DNA from 2 places in the Marinobacterium sp. MBR-111 genome. Region 1 is predicted to be linked to the other one. Evidence: riboswitches for the same ligand, from Rfam matches in the RefSeq annotation. Region 1 holds a riboswitch; the other holds the start of a gene.

Evidence for each region. A riboswitch is a leader RNA that binds a small molecule or an ion and turns the genes downstream of it on or off. The one in region 1 is predicted to bind thiamine pyrophosphate.
Region 2: it holds a riboswitch for thiamine pyrophosphate, as region 1 does, so the genes downstream of both, ABIE61_RS06425 (NUDIX hydrolase) here and thiD (bifunctional hydroxymethylpyrimidine kinase/phosphomethylpyrimidine kinase) in region 1, are expected to answer to the same signal.

Annotation. Positions count from the first base shown of each region.
Region 1 covers NZ_JBEPQA010000041.1:11,068-14,472, forward strand. Annotated here, with positions in the region: gene ABIE61_RS17655 (ABC transporter permease) at 1-452, opposite strand, end outside; gene ABIE61_RS17660 (ABC transporter ATP-binding protein) at 452-1,189, opposite strand; gene thiD (bifunctional hydroxymethylpyrimidine kinase/phosphomethylpyrimidine kinase) at 1,193-2,017, opposite strand; TPP riboswitch at 2,075-2,171, opposite strand; gene ABIE61_RS17670 (CPXCG motif-containing cysteine-rich protein) at 2,272-2,463, shown strand; gene ABIE61_RS17675 (CHAD domain-containing protein) at 2,479-3,384, shown strand.
Region 2 covers NZ_JBEPQA010000006.1:137,572-140,976, forward strand. Annotated here, with positions in the region: gene ABIE61_RS06420 (FAD-dependent monooxygenase) at 1-905, shown strand, start outside; gene ABIE61_RS06425 (NUDIX hydrolase) at 1,080-1,544, opposite strand; TPP riboswitch at 1,575-1,693, opposite strand; gene ABIE61_RS06430 (TetR/AcrR family transcriptional regulator) at 1,948-2,481, opposite strand; gene ABIE61_RS06435 (MFS transporter) at 2,567-3,405, shown strand, end outside.

The DNA of each region.
Region 1 (3,405 bases):
AGGGTACGCGCCAGCTGCAGGTAACCAATGGGCGTTTGACGCAGGCCATCAAAGCAGGCGGCGGTCACGGGGAAGTAGATGATCAATGTGGCCATGGCGACCTTGGAGGCCATGCCGTAGCCAAGCCAGAGCATCAAAACCGGCGCCAGTGCAAATACCGGGATCGCTTGGCTGACCACCAAAACCGGCAGCAGCCAACGGCGCAGGCTGCCCCAGGTTACCAGTGAGAGAGCGCTCGCCAGCCCCAGCAGCACGCCGAGCATCAGGCCTAGCAAAATCTCGATCAGGGTGACACCGGCGTGCTTCATCAGCAGCGGAAACTGACTGAACAGAGTTTCCAGCACGTGCAGGGGGCCGGGCAAAATGAATGTGGGGGCATCGGTCAGCCCGACAATCAGTTGCCAGATCAGCAGCAACCCGGTGGTGATGATCAGTGGGCGCAAAACCTGCATCATGCGGCACCTTCCATCAGCAGCTGCAGCAGCTGTGCTTGCAGCTCAAGCAGGGCAGGGTCGGTGACCGGTCTGGGTGTGCTTCCAATCGGCACTATCGGGTCCGACAAGCGTGCTGGGGAGCCTTGCAGCACCAGTACACGATCCGACAGGCGCAGGGCTTCCAGTGGGTCATGGGTTATCATCAGCACGGTTCGATCGGCCAGCAGCCCGGCGGCCAAGTCCTGCAGTTTGAGCCGGTTGATCGCATCCAGCGCAGAGAAAGGCTCATCCATGCAGACCAGTGGCTGATCCTGAAACAGAGTGCGGGCCAGTGCCACACGCTGGCGCTGACCGCCGGACAGCTGCCCCGGCAGGGCAGTGGCTCGATCGTTCAGACCCACCTGCTGCAGCAAATATCCGGCCAGTTCACGCTGTTCGCCTGAGGGTTTGCGGCCCTGTTGCAGCCTGGCGCCAAGCAGCACGTTGTCTTGTAGATTCAGCCAGGGCAGCAGCAGATCCTGCTGGGACATCCAGGCCACGCGGCCAGCCAGCGGCAGGCCATCACTGCAGTGAATCTCGCCACTGATGCTGGCCTCGTCGGCAATGCCGCAGAGCAGCTGCAGCAAGGAACTTTTGCCGACACCGGACTGGCCCAGAATGCAGGTCCACTGCCCACTTGGCAGTGCCAGATTCAGGTCGCTGAATACGCAGTGCTGCTGCCAGTGCAGGCTGGCCTGACGAAGCTCAATATCCAAGGCTCACCACCAGGCGTGGAAGTGATGAGTTGGACCGTGCCCTGAACCCACCTGTAGCCGATCGGCTGCCGTGATGGCTGCTGTGATATAAGTCTTGGCTTTGGCCACGGCAGTGTGCATATCCCGCCCCCTGGCCAATCCGGCGGCAATCGCGGAGGAGAGAGTGCAGCCGGTACCGTGGGTGTTGGCGGTGGGGATGCGTTTGGCCGGCAGCCAGTGGGTCTGCCCGTCCATCAGCAGCAGATCGGCGCTGTCGTCACTTGCCGAGTCGGTCAGGTGGCCGCCCTTGACCAGTACCGCCTGAGGGCCCATTGCCAGCAGCTCTCTGGCCTGTGTCAGCATTGCATCCGTATCGGTCGCTTCCGGTGCGCCCAATAATACGGCTGACTCCGGAAGGTTGGGGGTGATCAGGGTCGCCAGCGGTAGCAACTCGCTGCGCAGCGCCTCAACCGACTCGTCTGCCAGCAGCTTGTCGCCGCTTTTGGCGACCATGACTGGGTCAAGCACGATATTGCGAAGGCCACGGTCACGCAGAATAGTCGCGATGGTTGTAATGGTTTCCGGACGGCTGAGCATGCCGATCTTGATCGCATCGATGTGGATATCGTCCAGAACGGTATTAAGCTGATCGGCGATAAAGGCGGGTGGAACGTCGTGGATGGCACGAACTTCACGGGTGTTTTGTGCCGTCAGGGCGGTGATCACCGAGGTGCCAAATACGCCAAGTGCTGAAAAAGTCTTCAGATCCGCTTGAATACCGGCACCGCCGCCGCTGTCGGAGCCGGCGATAGTGAGAGCGATGGGTGTGTGTGCGTGTGCGTGTGTCATGCGGATGCTCCAGTACGGGAGAAAACCGCACCAGCCATGGGCATGCATGGAGTGATAGTAACGGTCATCTCGATTTCCTACGCCGGTACAAGCCGGATCAGGTTCAGCGGGTCTCATCTCAGCCCATCCAGTGTGGGCACCCCGACCAAGAATCTGTGGCTAGTTTAGGCACAAGCGCTACCACTGTCTATGCTGTAACCAGATGCCGGCTGCTTTCAGGTCAGGCCGGCACCTTTTGAGCAGGAGTAGATGCCATGAATCCGCTGGAAAATGTCGATCTGTTGTGCCCCTGGTGCGGTGAGCCGATCAGTCTGATGATCGAAGTGACAGAGCCTGAGCAGGAATACACAGAGGATTGTCCAGTCTGTTGCAGCCCGATTCAGGTTCAGGTCAGCGTAGGTGATCAAGAGCGCCCCGAGGTTAGCGTTGAGCGTGAGGGTGGCTAGTAACAGGGAGTCGTTATGCAACCAGAAATTGAAAAAAGCCGGCAGAGACTGCTGGAGTCGAGTCAACCGCTGGACGTTGAAATACGCTGCAGTGCTCTGCAATTGCTAACCAATATGCGTGACCGACTTGCGCTGCGGGCTGATGCCGATACCGAATCACTGAACGAGATCGTGCACCAGACACGTGTGGACAGTAAGCGCCTGCGTGCGCTCTGGCGTCTGCTGAAGCCTGGGCTGAAAACCACGGACTACAGCAGGCTCGAGCGTTTGAGCAAGGGACTGGCCAAGCCACTTGCCTCCAGTCGCGATGCGCAGGTCATGAAGGAAACGCTGGATTGGGTGAGTGCAGACCTCCCGCCGGATGTTCGCCAACGATTGTTGCCGGGGTTGGTGCAGGTACTTGGACATGTGACAGTGAATGAACCGGCATTGTTGCAGGTGGTGCAGATACTGCTGAGGCTGGAGCAGGCTATTGTGGCCGTTGATCTGAGTTCAATGAGTAAACGACATCTGCACAAAGGGCTGAAGCAAACCTGCCGCAAGGGCAGTAGCCTTGCCCACGAAGCACTGCAAAAGCATGCCATGGAGCCGATGCACCGCTGGAGGAAGTGGGTCAAGTTACTATTGTTCCAAAGTGGTTGGTTGCTGGATGAAATCGCTCCCAAATGGATTAGCCAGGTTAAAGCGCTCGGAAGTGCTCTGGGACGACTGCATGACCTGGATGTACTGACTGTACAGATGGAAGAGGCTCGTGCCTGTTTTTGGCAAGAGGATCTGGATCAGGTGAGCACAGGCATTAAGGCAGTCCGCCTAAAAGCGCTTGCCGAGATTGATACCCTTACCGACGAGATTTACGCAAAGCGGGCTCGCAAGAGGAGGGTGTTCAAAACTCTGTGTCAGCCAACCAGCCTTATAGGCTGATGTGATGTTCCAAGCGCCCTG
Region 2 (3,405 bases), on a different contig from region 1:
GCGCGCCAGGCACTATGCGTCAATTTGACCGGCATGGGGTCCTGCAAACTGAGTTCGATATCATGGCAGTAAACTCGCTCTGCGGCTTTCCCAGTGTGACGGTATTGCGGCGTGAGCTGATGAGTCTACTGGCCGGTGCGCTCGATGACCTAGGGGTGAAGATCAAGTTTGACTGCTCAATCACAGCCGCGGATGTGACGAAGTTGAGCCAGGAGTTTGACCTGGTAGTCGGGGCCGATGGGCGGATGAAGTCGGTCGTGCGCCAGGCATTGTATGCGGAGAAAGTGACTCCTCGTTATCACGGGTTTGTAAATGTCGTAGGAGTGAGCAGGCAGCGAGAGGGTGCTTTGGATAACGCTATTCATGACTTCCGCGGTCTAGGTGAGCGTTTTGGAATTGTCCCGGTGAATGATGGGTGGTGCTATTGGGCAGGAGCCTGGAACGCCGCTGTCGACAGGGAGCGGTCCGGGGCCCATTGGTACGAGGAGTTGAATCAGCGTTTCCGGGACTGGCCCGATCCAGTGCAAAATGTGTTGCAGTCCTGTGATAGAGCATCGGTTAATCGCATTTTTGTTCATGACATTGATCCTCTTCCCTATTGGCATCAAGACAATGTCATAATTATCGGGGACGCGGCCCATGCTCCCTTGCCGACCTCTGGTCAGGGGGCATGTCAGGCGCTGGAAGATGCATGGCACCTTGCCCTCTTACTGATGGAGACCGATGAGCTGGAAGTCGCTTTGCAAGGCTTCTATCAACAGAGGAATGTTAAAACTTCTGCAGCCCAATTGGTTGGAAGACAGGTAGCTAAGAAGATATTTTCTGAACAACCTGAGCCGCTGCTGCCGGCATCCCATATTTCTGCTACTGAACTCAGCCAGTTCTGGATGCAAGGTTTAAAGTAGTTGTGACCAGCTCCCCACTTTCTAATCCATGAAGCTGTCAGTAATGTTCATCACAGAGAAGGACGATGAACATGAAGAAGCGATTCACTGAAGAATAGATCATCCCGATCCTGAAAGAAGCTGAAGCAGGCCTGCCATCTGTATCTGTGCCAGCAATCGTGAGAATACTGGAGGTCATGAGCCGTTCGCTTGTTCAAGGGTGATAGCGGCTGCTTGACGGGCGACCTTGGCGACATCGAGACTCAGGGCAAGGCCGGCATCGGTCAGTTCGTCGAGGCTAAACCACTTCGCATCAAGCGCATCGTCTCCAGCTACGGGCTCTCCGGCAATCCATTCACAAAGGACCGCAATCAGCACGAAGTGCTGATGTATCCGGCCGCTTTCGTCCTGGTCGAAGGCGTCCACCGCCGTGAATACCTGACGTGCACGACCTTGCACCCCGGTTTCCTCCAATAGTTCTCTGACGGCGGCAAGTTCAATCGATTCGCCAGCCTCTATTTTCCCTCCGGGGAAGCCCCAGCGGCCTGCGTCCGGCGGGTTGGCCCGGCGTACCAAGAGTATCTTTTCTTTATGATAGACGGCGGCAATCGTAGCGGCGATTGGTCGAATGGTGGGGGTGTTCTCTGTCGTTGATAACATGTCAGCCTCGTTTGCGAGGCCAGCGAAGGCATGAGGTGTCAAAACCTGTCCCTTCGCCGGCATGATCCGGTTCAGGCTCAAAGGGTCACTGTGCTGCATTCTTGCCAACAGTATCTCAGCCCCTGGGTGGGTGACCCCTCGGTATTGAGAAGCATATCAGGCATTATCGAATGGCGCAGTGCCAGGTTAGTAGGTCTGTCTTATTCCGCCTGGAGCGACCTGATTGATCGTCTCATGGTACAGAATTTCGCATAGATCTTGCGCTGCTGGGCTAGCATTCGAAGCACAGAGCAGGCTAAGGGCAATTGGTGGAAGCTCTGGTAGATCAAATTATTCGCCAATACACCTGATGTCTTTAGGCATGCCATGCTGGGTCCGCACTGCAAGACCGAGATTCGAACGATCACGTCAGGCGCGTTAGCACTGCATCTACATCATCTAGAAAACTCGTCCAATCACCATCTTCGTCAATGCCATTGATACGCAAGAGGAATAACCCCTCAACGGCCAGAAAGGCAACGCGGGCTGCTTGGGCGTTTGAAGATGCGCCTGTCATACGGTTAAAAATTCCCCGGTACCAGTCGCGTGTTTCCTTTAAGTTTTCAGGGTTTTCCAGATAACTGACCATCAGGCCTGCAATCTTGGCATCCATAGCCTTTTGTGCGGTTCTCATTGCCTCAATGTAACTTCGAACAAAGCCGAGCGGATCATTTGTCGGTGTTTCGTCCAGCATCGCATCGAACCGACTTGTCCAGCGGTCAACTAGGCTGCTTACCAACTCATCTCTGCTGGAGAACGAGTACTGTATGCCTCCCTTGGAAATGCCTGCAGCCTTTGCCAAAGCACCAATGGTCAGCGCTGAACCACCTTGTTCGCGTACAAGTGCTTCGGCCACATCCAGCAACCCGTCACGGGTAATAGTTGGTTTTCTGCCCATTGTTTTTCTTGTTTACCCCCACTATTATCTTTTTAAATACGATTGTATTTATATTTTAAATGACGCGCAAATCAGGGGTGAACCTGTGTCTTACTACTTTCTAAACCCCAGGCGCTGGCTGATTCTGATAGCAGTAATGCTGGCATTCCTGCCGGTTGTTCTCGATATGACCATTCTGCATGTTGCGGTCCCCACGTTAACCCAGGCGTTGGGAGCAACAAATAACCAAGTGCTGTGGGTCATCGATATTTATCCGCTGTTGATGGCCGGCTTGCTGGTGCCTATGGGTACTCTGGCCGACAGGGTAGGTAACCGACTCATCTTACTGATCGGCTTGGTGATCTTCGGGGCTGCCTCAGCCGCGACGGCCTTTGCGCCTACTGCACAGATGCTGATTGGTGCGCGCGTTATGCTGGCGTTGGGGGGGGCAATGATAATGCCGTGCGTGCTGGGCATTATCCGCCGTACCTTTGAGGACGATAAGGAGCGAGGACTGGCGCTCGGATTATGGGGTACGGTGGGGGCTGCCGGTGCGGCGGTTGGCCCGTTGATAGGTGGTGCGCTGCTGGAACATTTCTGGTGGGGCTCGGTGTTCTTGATCAACGTGCCTCTGATGCTCGTTGTAGCTCCGGCCTGCTGGCTACTGCTGCCGCGTCAGGAGCAGACCGTACCCGGTCATTGGCCGATTGGTCAGGCTTTGCTGCTGGTCATGGGTATGATTGCGGTGGTGTATGCGGCCAAGACGGGTTTTGGTGGCAAGCAACCCCTTGCAGTGGTGTTGCTGACGTTGGCTTTCGGATTGGCAATGCTGGTGCTGTTTGCTCGTAAGCAGTTCCGCGCTGCTGCGCCGATGCTGGATCTTTCCTTATTGGCACACCCTGCCATCGTCGCTGGCATCATCATGGCGGTGGTCGCCAGCGGCGC